2 regions of the Alkaliphilus flagellatus genome follow, and region 1 is predicted to be linked to the other one. Evidence: riboswitches for the same ligand, from Rfam matches in the RefSeq annotation. Region 1 holds a riboswitch; the other holds the start of a gene.

The links. Region 1 has a riboswitch for FMN ahead of ribD (bifunctional diaminohydroxyphosphoribosylaminopyrimidine deaminase/5-amino-6-(5-phosphoribosylamino)uracil reductase RibD). Riboswitches for the same ligand answer to the same signal wherever they lie in the genome.
Region 2: another riboswitch for FMN. It lies ahead of KQI88_RS09800 (ECF transporter S component); the one in region 1 lies ahead of ribD (bifunctional diaminohydroxyphosphoribosylaminopyrimidine deaminase/5-amino-6-(5-phosphoribosylamino)uracil reductase RibD).

Annotation. Positions count from the first base shown of each region.
Region 1 covers NZ_JAHLQK010000002.1:56,112-65,398, reverse strand. The annotation lists gene KQI88_RS05230 (indolepyruvate oxidoreductase subunit beta) at 1-200, opposite strand, end outside; gene iorA (indolepyruvate ferredoxin oxidoreductase subunit alpha) at 202-1,980, opposite strand; FMN riboswitch at 2,469-2,583, shown strand; gene ribD (bifunctional diaminohydroxyphosphoribosylaminopyrimidine deaminase/5-amino-6-(5-phosphoribosylamino)uracil reductase RibD) at 2,699-3,799, shown strand; gene KQI88_RS05215 (riboflavin synthase) at 3,803-4,453, shown strand; gene KQI88_RS05210 (bifunctional 3,4-dihydroxy-2-butanone-4-phosphate synthase/GTP cyclohydrolase II) at 4,506-5,714, shown strand; gene ribH (6,7-dimethyl-8-ribityllumazine synthase) at 5,718-6,179, shown strand; gene KQI88_RS05200 (sigma-54 interaction domain-containing protein) at 6,220-8,307, opposite strand; gene KQI88_RS05195 (Crp/Fnr family transcriptional regulator) at 8,380-9,075, opposite strand; gene KQI88_RS05190 (hypothetical protein) at 9,255-9,287, opposite strand, start outside.
Region 2 covers NZ_JAHLQK010000003.1:463,915-473,201, forward strand. The annotation lists gene KQI88_RS09775 (flagellin N-terminal helical domain-containing protein) at 1-764, shown strand, start outside; gene fliS (flagellar export chaperone FliS) at 839-1,327, shown strand; gene KQI88_RS09785 (Tex family protein) at 1,511-3,697, shown strand; gene KQI88_RS09790 (amidohydrolase) at 3,875-5,035, shown strand; gene KQI88_RS09795 (hypothetical protein) at 5,092-5,580, shown strand; FMN riboswitch at 5,714-5,833, shown strand; gene KQI88_RS09800 (ECF transporter S component) at 5,943-6,560, shown strand; gene KQI88_RS09805 (sensor histidine kinase) at 6,818-8,458, shown strand; gene KQI88_RS09810 (response regulator transcription factor) at 8,461-9,287, shown strand, end outside.

The DNA.
Region 1 (9,287 bases):
TTTCCTATAATAGGAGCATATACCTTTTCTCCAAACCTAACTTGGGTAGTAACACTTCCACCTCTTTGGGCCATACCGTGAACCTCTGACATCTTAACATCATAGCCGGCATCTACTAAACCTGCTGATAATATTTTACTAGCAAGAATAGTTCCCTGTCCACCTACTCCAACTAATAATAAACTTTTAACCTCTGACATATTATTCACCCACCTTACTAATAGCTTTTGTCGGACATACTTGAAGACATACTTCACAGCCTACACATTGATTTTTATCAATTGTAACTTTCTTTATTGACTTATCAAAACGAAGTGCAGGACATCCTGTTCTAACACACATTCTACATCCAATACATTTTTCGTGATTAACCTCACATAATCCTTTATAATCACCAAATTCTTCTTTGTCCTGAGTCGAAAGTTTTTTAAGAACACATGGCCATCTTGTAATAATAACAGAAGGCTCATCTAAGCTTGTTGCCCAATCTAAAGCTTCCTTAGTTTCTTTTAAGTCTAATGGGTTAACCGTTCTAATATGCTCTATTCCAATAGCCTTACATAAAGCAGGGATATCTATCTCCTTTGTAGGCATTCCTTGAAGAGTATACCCTGTTCCAGGATTCTCCTGATGACCAGTCATACCTGTAATTCTGTTATCCATAATAACATTTATTGTATTGCTTCTATTATACATTGTGTCGATCAGACTATTAACACCAGTATGGAAGAATGTTGAGTCACCTATTACAGCTACCATTCTCTTATTGCTTTCATGTCTGTTAAGCACTTTTTGAGCCCCGTGGGCCATACTAATACTAGCCCCCATACATATAATAGTATCTACTGTACTAAGTGGTGGCGCTATACCTAAGCCATAACATCCAATATCTCCATTAACTATAATACCTTTTCTCTTGCTTAGCTCGTAGAAGAAGCCCCTATGTGGACATCCTGCACAAAGTGTTGGAGGTCTATTTACAGCAACATTCCTGTCGTAATCAACTATTTCTCTTTCTTCTCCCAATAATGCCTTTGCAATAATATCAGGATTTAACTCTCCTATATTAGGAATTTTATCTTTTCCTATACAGGCAATCCCTGCTGCTTTTAACTGATCTTCAATATAAGGCTCTAGCTCTTCTATTACATAAAGTGTATCTACTTCCTTAGCAAACTCATTTATTTTATCCATCGGTAGAGGATGGGTAAATCCTAGCTTTAAATATGAAACAGTATCTCCAAATACATCTTTAGCATATTGATAAGCTACTCCAGATGAAATAATACCAACTTTTTTATCGTTCCACTCGAAGAAGTTTAGATCTGTTTCATTAGAAAACTTTTCTAATTCCTTTAATCTGTCTTCTAATACTACTCTAAGCTGTCTTGCATGGGCTGGTATTGCACCGTATTTTTGAGGCTTTTTATCGTAAGTCTTTATACCTACTTCTTCCCTCTCGCCAAATTCAACAAGACTCTTTCCATGACATACCCTAGTTGTCATTCTAAAAAGGACTAAGGTATCAAATCTTTCACTTATTTCTATAGCAGCCTTTACCATATCCTTACACTCTTGGCTGTCGCTTGGCTCTACCATTGCTACCTTTGCAAACCTAGCATATAGTCTATTATCCTGCTCGTTTTGAGAAGAATGACATCCTGGATCGTCTGCAGAAACAAGTACCATTCCTCCATTGACTCCTGTATATGCGTATGTAAAAAATGGATCAGCTGCTACGTTTACACCTACGTGTTTCATTGCAGCTAAAGATCTAGCACCAACAACAGAAGCACCTATTGCGGATTCTAAGGCAACCTTTTCATTTGGAGCCCATTCTGCTATTATTTCCTTTTTGTAAGGTGCAATGTTTTCTAGAATTTCTGTACTTGGTGTACCCGGATAAGCCGCAGCATATGTAATACCTGCTTCATAGGCCCCTCGGGCAACAGCTTCATTACCTGTAAGTAATTGTTTCATTTTTTGTCCCCCTCCTATATTTATAAAATTCGTTTGATGCTATTGCATCGAGTCATGTCGCACTTAAACTTTAAACTTTCTTAAAAATTTCAAGTGCTCAAAATATTACCAACCTATTACTTCTTAGAAGGCTATTGATAGTTAGAAAATCTATACTTTATCAAAGTGTAAAGTAATAATGATTTCATTTTAATAATTTATCCTATTATTAGACTTGCAAATTTTATGCCAAAATTTTATGACTAAATATTTAGACTTTTCAGCCACAGTAGCTTTTATTTTTATCCCATTAAATAAATTAAGGGTTTAATGGGGTAAATTTCTTCACCCATTAAACCCTTAAATACATTTAAATTCTTATCACTATACTATTAAAAATACCACTTAAGAATTCATCTAAATAAGCTAATAATAATTCTTAAAATTATAAAATACATATTGACTTAATTTAAAATCAATGTTAATCTTAAGCTGTTAAATGAATATTGAACGTCCTTCAGGGCAGGGTGCAAGTCCCTACCGGCGGTAAAGTCCGCGAGCCTATTTGGCAGAACTGGTGCAATTCCAGTACCGACAGTAAAGTCTGGATGAAAGAAGGAAAAGTTATTATACTCTTTAAGTTCTATTTTTGTATAGTTCTTATTGGGTTAATTTGTGGAACCAAGCCCTGATAATTTTTATCAGGGCTTTTTTATATTTAAAAAATTGAGGTGAAAATATGGATTATTTATATATGACTAGAGCTTTAGATTTAGCAAAGCTCGGTATTGGTTATACAAATCCTAATCCCTTAGTGGGAGCAGTAATAGTTAAAGACGGCAGGATTATTGGCGAAGGCTATCACAAAAAATACGGAGACGCCCATGCTGAGGTTAATGCCTTTAACAATACTAAAGAAGATGTTGCAGGGGCTACAATGTATGTAACCCTAGAACCCTGCTCTCATTTTGGAAAGACCCCGCCCTGTGTTAATACTATTATTAAAAAAGGTATTAAAAAGGTTGTGGTTGCCATGGAAGATCCTAACCCTCTTGTGGCTGGTAAAGGAATTAATATATTACGACAACATGGGATCGAAGTAGCTATAGGTGTATTAGAGAATGAGGCAAAAAAGCTAAATGAGGTTTTCATTAAATTTATTACAACAGGACTTCCCTTTTGTGTTCTTAAAACAGCAATGACCCTAGACGGTAAAATTGCAGCTTATACTGGAGATTCCCGTTGGATTACCAACGAAGAATCTAGACACTATGTTCATGAGCTGCGCCATAGATTTACTTCCATAATGGTTGGAATAGGCACGGTTTTAGCTGATGATCCTCTACTTACAACCAGGCTAGATAGTATAGATAAAAAAAATCCCATTAGAATAGTTGTAGATACAAGGGGCAATATCCCTTTAGATGCAAAGGTTCTACAATGTGATAATAATACAAAAACTATAATAGCAACAACAGAAGCCACTAATAGAGAAAAGCTAAAATATATTGAAGAATTAGGGGTAGAGTTCATCATTGTACCTCTTAAAAACAATAAGGTAGATTTATCCTATCTTATGAAATCCTTAGGAGAGAGAAAAATTGATAGTGTACTTTTAGAAGGTGGGAGTACCCTAAACTATACAGCTCTCGCAGAAGGAATTGTGGATAAGGTAATTTCATTTATAGGACCTAAGATTATAGGTGGAAGCTCAGCTAAAAGCCCAGTTGGTGGAAGGGGTATTCCATATATGAAAGATGCCATATTCCTTAAGAATATAGATGTTTTCAAATTTAAGGATGATGTAATAATAGAAGCCTATATAAAAAAGGAGGTATAGCCTTTGTTTACAGGACTTGTTGAAGAAATAGGAACTGTTCAATCGATTTTAAAGGGGTCTAGGTCTGCAAGTATTGTCATTAAAGCTAAAAAAGTGCTAGAGAATATAAAGCTAGGAGATAGTATCGCAACCAATGGTGTATGTTTAACCGTAATAGCCTTTAGTTCTGATAGCTTTCAAGTAGACGTTATGGCAGAAACAATGAGGAAAACTAACTTAAATAACCTAACACCTGGAAGTAAAGTTAACTTAGAGAGGGCATTAATGCTAGGAGATCGTTTAGGTGGGCATCTAGTAAGCGGTCATATTGATGGAGTAGGTATTATTAAAGATTTTAGACGAGAAGACAATGCTATCTGGGTTTCCATAGCCGCGCCTTCTAATATTTTAAAGTATGTAATATATAAAGGCTCCATTGCAATTGATGGAATTAGTCTTACAGTTGCTTATGTAGATAATGAGATTTTCAAAGTGTCTGTCATTCCCCACACAAAGGAAATAACAACTCTCCTTACAAAAAACATAGGTGAGGAAGTAAATCTTGAGGGAGATATGATTGGAAAATATATCGAAAGGTTTCTATCCTTTAAAGAAGAGGCTCCCTCTAAACTAGAAGTAGATATGGAGTTTTTAAGTAACCATGGTTTTTTGTAAGTTTTAAAATAACCTTCACTGTAATCCATCAAATAAAAGGAGTGAATTAAAAATGTCCAAATTTAACACTATAGAAGAAGCCATTGAGGATATGAAACAGGGTAAAATTATAGTAGTTGTAGACGATGAAGACCGCGAAAATGAAGGAGATCTTCTTATGGCTGCTGAAAAGGTAACTCCAGAAGCTATAAATTTTATGGCTAAATATGGTCGCGGACTAATATGTATGCCTATTCTTGGAAGTAGACTAAATGATCTGTGCATTCCTCAAATGGTGCAGCATAATACTGATAATCATCAAACCGCATTTACCGTATCTATTGATGCTATTGAGACCACTACAGGAATATCTGCCCAGGAAAGAGCCCTTACAATCCAAAAAGTTTTAGACCCAGATACGAAAGCTTCAGACTTTAGAAAACCAGGACATATATTCCCATTAGAAGCAAGAAAAGGCGGGGTATTAAAAAGAGCTGGTCATACAGAAGCTGCTGTTGATTTAGCAAGACTTGCTGGATTATATCCCGCTGGTGTAATTTGTGAAATAATGAATGAAGACGGCACTATGGCAAGAATCCCCGAACTAATGAATTTTGTAACAGAGCATGATTTAAAAATAATTACAATAGCTGACTTAATTGCATATAGAAGAAAAAATGAAATGCTTATAGAACATGTAACAGAAGCTAATATGCCCACAAAATACGGCGATTTCAAAATCATAGGCTATGAAAATAAATTAAATGGGGAGCATCATGTTGCTTTAGTGAAGGGTAATGTAGATGATGGAGAGCCTGTCCTAGTTCGTGTCCATTCTGAATGTCTTACCGGGGATGCTTTTGGGTCTATACGTTGTGATTGTGGTGAACAATATGCTACTGCTATGGAACAAATTAATAAGGAAGGTCGAGGAATATTAGTCTATATGCGTCAGGAAGGTAGAGGCATAGGATTAATAAATAAGCTAAAGGCCTATGCTCTTCAAGATAAGGGAATGGATACGGTTGAAGCAAATTTAGCTCTAGGATTCCCTGAGGATATGAGAGATTATGGTATCGGCGCTCAAATATTAGCTGATCTTGGAGTCAAAAAGATTCGACTAATGACTAATAATCCTAGAAAGTTATCAGGATTAGCTGGATATGGCATGGAAATTATAGAAAGAGTTCCCATCCAAATGAATCATAATGAGCGAAATGCTTATTATTTAAAAACTAAACAAGAAAAATTAGGACATATGTTGAAATTTAAGGAGGCATAAATAATGAATATATTTGAAGGTAAATTAATTTCTCAGGGATTAAAATTTGGTATTATAGTAGGAAGATTTAATGAATTTATTGGAGGCAAACTTTTATCAGGAGCACTTGATGCCTTAAAGCGTCACGGTGTTGAAGAGGCAGATATTGATATTACTTGGGTACCTGGAGCATTTGAAATCCCACTTGTGGCAAAAAAAATGGCTAAGTCTGAAAGATATGATGGCATAATATGCCTTGGTGCTGTTATAAGAGGTGCTACTCCTCACTTTGACTATGTATCTAACGAAGTAACTAAGGGCGTTGCTAGCGTTTCCCTAGATACAGAGATTCCTATAATATTTGGCGTGCTTACAACAGATACTATCGAGCAAGCTATTGAACGAGCAGGGACTAAGTCAGGAAACAAAGGCTATGATGCAGCTGTTACTGCTATTGAAATGGCTAACTTACTAAAAGAGATTTAAAAACCTTATATGGTATAGCAACAATTAGGGTCTGAATTCTTCAGACCCTTTTTAATTCTTTTAATACTCTTATCCCATGCTCTGTAATTACAGTTCCTCCACGTCCTTTAAAAATATTAACCATTTTCTTTTCTTCTAAAGAAGTAATAATATTTCTTATTTCCTGTTCGCTAATAAAAATATTCTTTTCCCTTGCTGTATATAATATGCTTCTTCGTCCTAATCTTTTATTTTGTATAAAAGCCTTTTCTAATTCATCTAATACAAAAATATATTTATCTAAGTTTTTCCCTATATCTTTTGTAAGATTCTCCACAAGCTCTTCTTCTACCGCTTTATCGCATCCTTCATATTTTATTCCATCATATGCTTCTTCTTTTAATACATCTGCTATTTCGAATGGCAAATCCTTTATATCTACTTCTTTTATCTCTAAACTAACTAAATATTCTATGTAGTTTTTTAGTTCCCTTACATTGCCTTTCCAGTTATATGATAGAATCAATTCCTCTGCAGGTAATGATAATTGAAAGGAACCTCTAAACTCTCTCTTAAACTGTTCTATCAATGGCAATATGTCTTTTTTTCTAGATCTTAATGGAGGAACTTTAAGGGGTAACACATTTAGTCTATAATATAAGTCCTCTCTAAACTCTCCTGTTTCCATTATTTCCTTTAAATTTTTATTAGTAGCAGCAATTATTCTAATATCAACATTTATTATACTATCTCCACCTAAGCGCATTACCTCTCTTTCCTGTAGGACCCTTAACAGTCTCATTTGAAGACTTGGTGGCATTTCTCCTATTTCATCTAAAAATAGTGTTCCATTATGAGCAAGTTCAAATAGACCCGGCTTACCACCTTTTCTGGCCCCAGTAAAGGCCCCTTCTTCATATCCAAAAAGTTCGCTTTCTAAAAGGCTCTCAGGTAGAGCACCACAGTTAATAGCAACAAATTGAAAATTTCTTCTTCGGGAATTATTATGTATTGCTTGAGCAAAAAGCTCCTTACCTGTTCCACTTTCTCCGGTTATTAATATAGAAGAATTAGACTTTGCCATTCGTTTTGCTATTTCTATAGATTTTTTTATAGCATCGCTTTCTCCCGTTATATCTCCAAAATTGTATTTAGCTTTATGACCTTTTCCAATAACCTTAGCCCTTAACCTATGCTGTTTCTTCTCTGCATCACTAAACCTTCTAATAATAGCTACGGCCCCATATAGTCTTTCTGAGTGAATAATAGGATCTACTGATACTATTAAATCAATACCATTTATTTTTATTAGTATTTCTTTTACAGACTGTAGATTTTCTAAGACATTTTTAAATGGAATTTGAGGAAATAATTTTATTCCATCCCTATTCATAACCTCTTTACTTTTATACCCTGTTGTCTGTTCTGCATTTTCGTTATATAAAAATATAGTTCCTTTAGAGTCGATTCCTATTACTCCATCATCTATAATTTGAAGTAGTATATCCAATTGTCCTTCAGACATATTTGTTATACCTAAAATCTGCGAAAGGCCATAATTGGCTGTTGCAATCTCTCTATAGCTTTTTCCAATATTTTGTCTGTTTAATATGTATAAGAGATCTAATCTGACTCCAATTTCAATTATTGTATTAATATCCAATAAACTATTTCCTATATTAATAATCTCCTTAGCTCCATCAAGATTATAGCTAGATTTACCTAAAATGATTATTGTTTTATTATCCAGTTCCAATTTTTCCTGTGGACATGTGGGTATTAAGTTAATATGATTAACTCCAATCTGATATAGGGTGGAAACCATCTGCTTTGACATTTCTATGCTTTCATCCAAAAGGAAAGTATCCGTTCCTTTCCTAATATCCATAATCTTATCTAGTCCTAATTTTGATATTGTTCTATGTACGAATAAAACCTTATCCGTTTTTTTAATAAATCGCCGAACCTTATCAAAGGCATCAAAAGAAGGAACTAGAACTAAATCTGCTATTATTTCCTTTGTAATAGAGCCACCCTCTATACAGTATTTTTCAATATGGAGATTTTCTTGGAACAAACTTCTTATTTGCTCATAATACATATTTAGGGTTGCCTGGCTATAACATAAAATAGCTAACTTTTTTTTCATAGACCTTCTCCTTATTGTAAACTAGACTCAGTTGAGATAGGCTTAACTCCCTCATTAAGTAAATTCTTTCTCTTAATAATTAGCCATATTCTCTAGGCCTTCTTTATCTAATATACTTACTTGCCTTTGTCCAACCAGTTTTATCAAACCCATGGCTTGGAAGTGTGATAGCTTCCTGCTTAATGTTTCTTGAGACATTCCTATATAAGATGCCAAATCCTTTTTACTAATAGTTAGATTAACATTCCCATCTGGTCCTATCATACTTAAAAGAATGTGTGCAACACGACTTTCTACATCATGTAGCACTAGTCTTTCAATTAAGTTATCAGCCTTTGCTAGCCTATTACTTAATTCTTCGGTTATTTTAATAGAAATACCTGGATTTTTATATAAGATATCTTTTATTTTTTTCCCTTCAATAACACACACTATAGTTGCCTCCAAAGCTTCTGCATTACTATTTGATGGAGTTTGTTTAAATAAAGAAAGCTCTCCCATAAAATCTCCAGGCTCTAGTATTCTAATGATTTGTTCTTTACCATCTTCAGATATTTTATATATTTTAACCCTGCCTTCATTGATAATATAGAGTTTATCTAGTCTATCTCCGTCCAAAAAGATTACTTCTCCCTTTCTAAACTTCATATGTTCTGTAATGTTAGCAACTTCCATAGTCTCATCCCAATTTAGCCCGTTAAATATTGGAACTCTAGAAACACAGATTGTATCTTTATTATTACAGTCTTTATTATGACTACACTCCATAAAACCACCCCTTTTGCATGACTTAATATATGAAGAAGCCGTATATTATAATTCTAATTAATATTAGTATTTAATTAATGACTAGTGTAATTTCCTCATACTTATATTATAATTGATAAAAATACCCTCTGCCATATAAACAGAGGGTATTCTTATTTATTTTTTATGATACTGCAATACTATTTTACTATTTGGTATCTAAAAATTAGTAT
Region 2 (9,287 bases), on a different contig from region 1:
GAATTAACCGTGCTGCAGACGATGCAGCAGGAATGGCTATTTCAGAAAAGATGAAAGCCCAAGTAAACGGACTTAAAATAGCTTCAAGAAATGCCCTAGATGGTATATCTTTAATACAAACTGCGGAAGGGGCTATGAATGAGGTTCATGCAATGCTTCAACGTATGAGAGAGTTAGCTGTACAAACCTCAAATGGAGTTTATGAAGAGGATGATATAGAATCTGTTAATAACGAAATACAGGAATTATTAGAGGAAATAGATAATATAGCAAAGACTACTCAATTTAATGGTAAAAATATTTGTACCGCTGAAGATAAAAGCGGTAAAGCTGTTGATTTAAATCTTCAACTTCAAATTGGGGCTAACGAAGGAGAAGTAATGGATTTCAATCTTGTGGATATTCGGGCATCTGTTTTAGGCAAGGATACTAGTGTTTCTGGTGATACAGCGATTAATGATTTAGATATCAAAACCAATGAAGATGCTTCTAAGGCTATCACAAAAATAGATGTAGCCATTAAACAGATATCAGAAGGCCGTTCAAAACTAGGAGCAACTCAAAATAGGCTAGAGCATACTATTGCTAATGTAGACAATGCTGCAGAAAACTTAACTGCTGCTCTATCTCGTATCGAGGATACTGATATGGCATTAGAGATGTCTGAGTTTACTAAGTATAATATTCTAGTCCAAGCTGGTACTGCAATGCTTGCTCAAGCAAATCAGAGACCGCAAACTATATTACAACTTTTAGGAAACTAATTAGAAACCGCATGAATGTATATTTTACATATAGTTTTAATACTATAAAACTATATATGTAACGAGGTGAAAAAATGATAGAAAAGGAATACCTAGCTAATCGGGTATCTAATGCCAACGATACACAGCTAGTTGTGTTAGTATATGAAGGACTAATAGATACAATAAAATCTGCTATTGAAGATATTGAGTCTAAAAGTCTAGACAAGCTAAATATTTCTATTAATAAAATTAGAGAAATTTTAGCAGAACTACTTGCAACCCTTCAAGGCGACTCTGAAGTTGCTAGTAATTTAAGAAGTATTTATGTTTATTTAAATAAAATAGTTACAGAAGCTGAATCGAAATGTGATAAAGGAAAGCTGGAGGAAGCTATTAAAGTAATAACTCCTCTATATGAAGCATGGCAGGAGCTTGGAGAAAAAGACGAGGTATCTGTAACATCCTCACAAGTAGGTACAAAATCTACTAATGGACCAGCTATTGTTGCAGGTATGACCTATGGAAAGAGTCAGCTTAATGACTATGTAATCAATAACGATGATAGATGGCAAAAGGGTTAAAATAACAATAATGAAGCATCCTAGTCTTAGTAGAGTGTAAGAACATTCTAAAGACTAGGATGTTTTTTAATAGCCTTAGGATCCAGTATATTCGATAGTATCAGACGAAATTTTGAAATTTTTTCTAAAATTAAGTATCCTTATGATATAATAACCCTATAAAAAATGAGAGAGGAGAATTTTATGGATATTATAAGACAGCTGATTAAAGAGTTCGGCATAAAAGAAAGTCAAGTAAGCAGCACTATTCAATTAATAGATGAGGGGAACACTATTCCTTTTATTGCTAGATATAGAAAAGAAATGACTGGTGGATTAAGCGACGAGGTTTTAAGAGATCTTTATGACAGACTTACATATTTAAGAAACTTAGAAGCTAGAAAAGAAGAAGTCATAAGATTGATTAATGAGCAAGGAAAGTTGACTGAAGAATTAAAAAAGGATATATTAGAGGCTGATGTGCTTCAGAAAATAGAAGATCTATATAGACCATTTAGAGCTAAAAGAAGAACTAGAGCTACTATTGCAAAGGAAAAAGGTCTAGAGCAATTAGCCGAGTTAATATTAGAGCAAAGTGTTATGCAGGGAACTATTGAGGATATAGCTCTGCCCTTTATTAATGAGGAGTTAGAGGTAAGTACTGTGGAAGATGCAATAAATGGAGCAAAAGATATAATAGCCGAAATTATATCCGATAATGCAGAGTATAGAGAAAATATAAGAAATATGAATATTAAAAGTGGTACAATTAAAAGCGAAGCAGTAGATAAGGAAGAAAAAACTGTTTATGAAATGTATTATGACTTTAATGAGAGTGTTAATAAAATTGCAAACCATAGAGTGCTAGCTTTAAATAGAGGAGAAAATGAGAAAAAACTTAAAGTAAAATTATTAAGTCCGGAGAATGAAATAATAGAATATATAACAAAGCAGGTTATAACAAATAACAACGCAATAACAAGAGAAGTATTACAAGAGACTATAGAAGACTCTTATAAACGATTAATATCGCCTTCAATAGAAAGAGAAGTTAGAAATCTATTAACAGAAAGGGCAGAGGAGGAAGCTATAAAAGTATTTGGTAAAAATACAAAACCTTTATTATTAATTTCTCCTGTTAAAGATGTTAGAGTTTTGGCTATTGATCCAAGCTATAGAACTGGATGTAAAATTGCAATTTTAGATGAGACTGGTAAGTTATTAGATTATACTACTATTTATCCTAATGCACCTCATAACAAGATAGAAGAATCTAAGAAAGTTATTAAAGAATTAATAGATAAGTACAATATAGATATAATTCCAATTGGTAATGGAACTGCATCTAGAGAGACGGAGCTACTTGTGGCAGACACTATAAAAGAAATCGTCAAAGAAGATGTATATTATACAATTGTCAGTGAAGCAGGAGCTTCTGTATATTCAGCATCAAAACTAGCTACTGAAGAATATCCGGATATAGATGTATCTATTAGAGGAGCTATTTCAATAGGGCGTAGATTACAAGATCCTTTAGCAGAACTAGTTAAGATTGATCCTAAAAGTATAGGGGTTGGTCAATATCAGCATGACTTAAACCAAACTAAATTAGGAGAAACACTAAAAAATGTTGTGGAGGATTGTGTTAATAGTGTTGGAGTAGATTTAAATACTGCCACTCCATCTCTACTTCAATATGTATCTGGTATTTCATCTGCCGTAGCTAAAAATATTGTAAAATATAGAGAAGAAAACGGAAAGTTTAAAAGTAGAAAAGAGCTTACAAAGGTAGCAAGATTAGGTGGTAAGGCCTTTGAGCAATGTGCAGGCTTTTTAAGAATTTCAGATGGAGTTAATCCATTAGACAATACTGCTGTACATCCAGAGTCTTATGAAATAACTATGGGATTAATAGAAAAGCTTGGTTATACTACTGAGGACATAAGAGCAGGTAAGCTAAAAAATATAGAGGAGAAAATATCTGAGTATGCTAAAGCATCAGCAAAAGGATTAGATAATCAAATAAAAGTGCTGGCAGATGAATTAGGTATAGGAATACTTACCCTAAAGGATATAATAGAGGAGATAAAAAAACCAGGTAGAGATCCTAGGGAAGAGATGCCAAAACCTATATTTAGAAGTGATGTTTTAAAGATGGAGGATTTGAAGCTAGATATGATTATGACAGGTACAGTAAGAAATGTAGTGGATTTTGGAGCCTTTGTTGATATTGGTGTAAAACAGGATGGGCTGGTACATGTTTCCGAGCTTAGTAATAAATTTGTAAAAAATGCAATGGATATTGTATCTGTTGGTGATGAGATTAAAGTTAAAATTATTGGCTTAGATATTGAAAGAGGAAAAATTTCACTTAGCATTAAGCAGGTTTAAAAAATTTTTAAAATAGGAACTTTTTTAAATTTAAAAGGTCTAATATAAGAATGGCAAAAAACAGTAAAAATATTTCTATTCCCTAAAAATATTACAGGAATTTTCTGTACACTTGTTGAAATATATATGTATTATGCTATATGCATAGTAGATCACAACATGTGGGGAGGAAATAATATGATATTAGTAAAAAATGCGAAAATCTATACAATGGCTGGTGATGTCATTGAAAAAGGATCGATTTTATTAGAAGAAGGTAAGATTAAAGAAATAGGTATGGATATTGTAGCACCTTTTGATGCAGAAGTTATAGATGCTGAGGGTAAGCTTGTATTTCCAGGTATGATAGATGCCCATTGTCATTTAGGAATGTGGGAAGATGCTATAGGTTTTGAAGGATCTGATGGCAATGAAATGACAGATCCTATTACACCACATTTAAGAGCAATTGATGCTATCAATCCAATGGATAGAACTTTTAAAGAAGCTTACGAAGGTGGAATTACAACTGTATCAACAGGTCCTGGAAGCGCAAACGTTGTTGGGGGACAATTTGCTTCTATTAAGACCTATGGTAAAAGGATAGATGAAATGGTTGTTCAAGAGCCTTCAGCAATGAAGGTTGCCTTTGGGGAAAACCCTAAAAGGGTATATAACGATAAAAAACGTATGCCTATGACAAGGATGGCAACAGCGGCTTTGTTAAGGGACACATTAATGAAAGCCAAGGAATATTATAATAAGAAGCAGGAAGCAAAAGATGATAAATCAAAGGCTCCTGCATTAGATATGAAAATGGAAGCCATGATGGATGTATTGGAAGGAAAAATTCCGTTAAAAGCACATGCCCATAGAGCAGATGATATATTTACTTCTATTAGAATTGCTAAAGAATTCGGAGTAAAAATAACTTTAGAGCATTGTACAGAGGGACATTTAATTGCAGATTATATTGCTAATGAGGGATTGCCAGCAGTGGTGGGACCTACCTTTGGAGATCGTTCTAAATTTGAGCTTATAAATAAAACCTTTGATACTCCTAGAATGTTATGGGAGGCAGGAGTTAAGATTGCTATTATGACAGACCATCCAGTAATTCCGGTACAGAATTTGCCTTTATGTGCTGCATTATCTGCAAAGGCAGGATTACCAGAAGAAGAGGCATTGAAGGCTATTACTATTTATCCTGCTGAAATATTAGGAATAGAAGATAAGGTAGGAAGTATTGAAGTTGGTAAGGATGCAGATATAGTTATATGGGACGGTCATCCTTTTGATATACAATCTTCTGTAGTTTGTACAATTATTGATGGAAGTGTTGTATATAAAAAATATTAGCATTCTAGATTAGAGAGGTTTATTTAGAAAACACGGGGGAAATGAGGTTATGTTATATGGATCGAATGCCTATAAATGTAGTTGTTTTTGGTTCTATACCAGAAGCAATATTGGTAATTTCTTTAGGTCTTATATTAATAGGAATGCGTCCCCCATTTAGAAAAATAGTTTTAGCAGCAATTATTCAAGGAGTAGCGGCTTATTATATTCGAAGAAATGTAGGGTTTGGTCTGCATATATTGCTTCAGTATATTACTATGTGTATATTAGTATGGTTAATAATTAGAACGCCTATTTACTTATCTTTATTAGGAGTTTTAATAGGTGTTACCATAACTGGCTTGATAGAAGGGACTATGGTTCTTATTATTCCTAAGCTTATAGGAGTATCAGTGGCAGAAATAATGTCAAGGAGTTGGTTAAGAGTTGCGTTATTTTTACCACATCTTTGTATACTATCTATATTAGTCTATCTGTGTTTGAAGCATAATTTTACATTAGAAGACGAAATAGGAATATTAAGAATAAATAAAAGGCAAGATTAGAAAAATAGTCTGGTTCTATCCCACTTAATTTTAAAATTCTCGTTAAAAGTTTTAAGTGCCTAAAAGTATTAAGAGAACTATTGCATTATATACTGAATATGTATATAATAAAAGTGTAGAATTAATTTAATAAAAAATTCTTCAGGGCAGGGTGAAATTCCCGACCGACGGTAAAGTCCGTGAGTCGATGCAAATCGATTGAACTGGTGAAATTCCAGTACCGACAGTAGAGTCTGGATGGGAGAAGAATTAAAGAGGTTATTTTTGTATGCTTATGCCCTGGAAGTATTCCAGGGCATTTTTTAGTTTCCTCTTTTATGGTTTCTCCTCTAATTATTTATTTAATATAAGGAGGAAAAATTATGCAAAAAACAACAAACACAATGAGTAGAAGTAGATCAAAGCTTACAACAAACAGTTTAGTAAAAATATCAGTATTATCGGTATTATCATATATTTTAATGATGATTGAATTTCCATTACCACTGTTCCCATCATTTTTACAGTTTGACTTCAGTGACATACCTGCACTTTTAGGTGCCTTTACCTTAGGACCTGTAGCTGGTGTACTTGTTCAGCTTGTAAAAGCATTATTACATTTTTTAACAAAGAGTCAAACTGGTGGAGTGGGTGAATTAGCTAACTTTTTAGTAGGTATTTCTTATATAGTACCAGCAGCACTTATATATCACAGAAAAAAAGATAGAAATCATGCTCTAATCGGCTTGATTGCTGGTACAATAATGATGACCGTAGTAGGTGTAATAGTAAATCTATATATTACACTTCCATTCTACTCTGCATTTATGCCAATGGATACAATTGTAAATCTTGGAACAGTTGTTAATAGCAAGATTGTAGATGTAACCACATTAGTTTTATATGGTATATCACCTTTTAATATACTTAAGGGAGCAATTATCGCTTTTGTAACATTACTAATTTACAAAAAGGTATCTCCTATATTAAAAAATAATTAACTAAAAATAAGATTAGAAGAGTCTCAATTTGGAGGCTCTTTTTAATTTTATAAATAGGTGATATAAACGCAACAAAGTGGTAGAGTTGAATACAAAAATAAAAAATGTTAGAATAAAAATTAGAATTCGTCATATTTAGACAATATAAAGAAAACTTGATTCAAATGAAATTTTAGCAATACACCGAAGATATATTACTAGTGGCTTCATAACTGTAGGTACTGTATAAATAATATTCTTAGATAGGAGAATAATCTATGATTCAAGACCATAGTAATCTTGGTTTAAGAAAGATACAAATATATAAAATCCTTGTTTCTGTGATTTTAGGTCTCATTGGTTTTATTGGAACATTCTATTCCAGCAGATTTGATTTCAATGGATTTTCCATAAATTTTACATGGAGCCTTATTTTACCTATGCTAGTTACCCTTGCATGGGGCATGGGATATGGAATGGTCAGTATTACTTTAGGGCTGATTGTGCTATATCCTTTTTTTCTAGGAAGTTATAACGGATGGGCATCAATAGTTCCAACCATTTCATTATGTTTATGGATAATAATACACGGTTATGGTGGACAAAAAAGATTAGAAGAACATAAATTTTATCATAATATTTATTTTCTACAATTTATTTATATAATTATTAGAATGGCTATTTATACAGTTCTTTTTCCTATTTTAGTTAGGTTTAATCCACCTTTTTGGAATCCGGAAGCATATACAAAAGTGAACATTGACATAATATTACTGTTTGCTATTAAAGGAATTATTGTAGAGTCAATATTGTTAGCCTTATGTGATGCTTTATTACTATTACCATTTGTGAGAAAGGTATTTAGATTAGAGTGTTCAAATGGAGCAAGACATAACACTAGAATTATGTCGGCACTGGTAGCCTTTGGTCTGACCTTCACACTTATAGTTTCATCAGTTCATAGCTTTATAATTGATAAAAATCATCTATTTCAATGGATTATAGAACCCGATGAAAAGACTAGAATTACTTTTCTATTGGCAACTATATTATTTTCTATAATGGGTGGAATTACAGTTCGTTATGTTCAGAGGGTACTTGAGACCCAGGAAGCATTAAAAATTAGAGAGGGACAATATAAACGAGCAATTGAAGAAATTCAGATCCTCAATAATGAACTGGAACAGCGTGTCACCGATAGAACAGCAGAACTTCAAAGAGCAGTTTTAGAACTAGAGGAATTTTCATATACAATTTCCCATGATCTCAAATCTCCTCTTAGAGCCATTGATGGGTATAGTAAATTTATTATAGAGGATTATGGCAATGAGCTAGAGAATGAAGTAGGTGAAATGATAGGTAATATACAGGAAATTTGTAGGGATATGATTGAATTGATTAATAAGCTTTTAGAGTATTCCATTACTTCAAAGGCTAATCTTTGTAAAGAACCAATTCAAGTTAAACAAATTATTACAACGGTTTTTCGTGAATTTAAAGTAGGTAATCCAGAAAGAAAAATGGAACTAGTTTTTGAAGATGATCTCCCAACACTTAATATAGATAAAGTGCTTTTCAAGCAGGCTATTTCCAATATTATCTCCAATGCAATTAAGTTCTCTAGGGACAGAGAGATAACAAAAATTGTAGTAGGTTGTAGTGCATCAGAGAAGGAATATATTTTTTATATTAAGGATAATGGAGTTGGATTTGATATGAAGTTTTCAAATAAACTCTTTGGTATCTTTCAAAGACTGCATAGACGCCAAGATTTCGAAGGAGCTGGAATTGGACTGGCTACTATAAAAAAGATTCTTCAAAAACATGGTGGTAGTGTTTGGATAGAGGGTGTATTAAATGAAGGTGCCACAGTATATTTTACGCTACCTTCAGAAATAGATGCAGAAAATGAGGGGTAAAAATGTTTAAGGTTATGGTTGTAGATGACATGGAAGTTATGCGAAGACAAATAAAAAGACTGCCATTATGGGGAGAGGGCACAGGGTTTAGTATTGTCGATGAAGCGGAAGATGGCCAGGAAGCCCTTTACAAACTTCAAAGACAACCTGTAGATTTGCTTATCACTGACATAAAGATGCCAAGGATAAATGGAATCGAACTGTTAAAGGAGGCCCATGAAAATCAATTAGCTACTTGTGTTGTTTTCTTAAGTGAACACAGCGAGTTTAACTTTGCAAAGGAAGCTATTCAATATGGTATATTTGACTATCTTGTAAAGCCTGTTAAGGCCGAGGAACTAAAAACCTTGTTGCAAAAGGTAAAGAATTACATTGAAGAAAGAGAACAAGCACAGATTCAGCTAAAAAAGCTAGAGGATAAACTAATGGAGAAGATAGAGGTATATTACCCTACTAGTTATTTAAATTCCATTGTTCAATATGTTTGTGAGGGGAATAAAGAAGCTATAAAAACTATAGGGGCTATGGTGGATGATACTGCTGCCGCACTGGGACATGATATAGTGAAGACAGCTATAGTGCTAGAAAAAGCTTATAATGAAATTTTGATTGGTGTTAAAGACAAACATGGATGGATAGAGGAATTTGTAGATATAAATTTTTTTGCAGATACAAACTTAACACATTACAGTGATATTGATTCTATTAAGAAAAAGCTGATAGAAATGTTAGAAGCTATAATATCGATTATTACCAAATTCATATTATATAGTGGCAAAAGCCCTTTAATAAAGGAAATATGTATTTATGTCATGGGAAATGTGGAAAA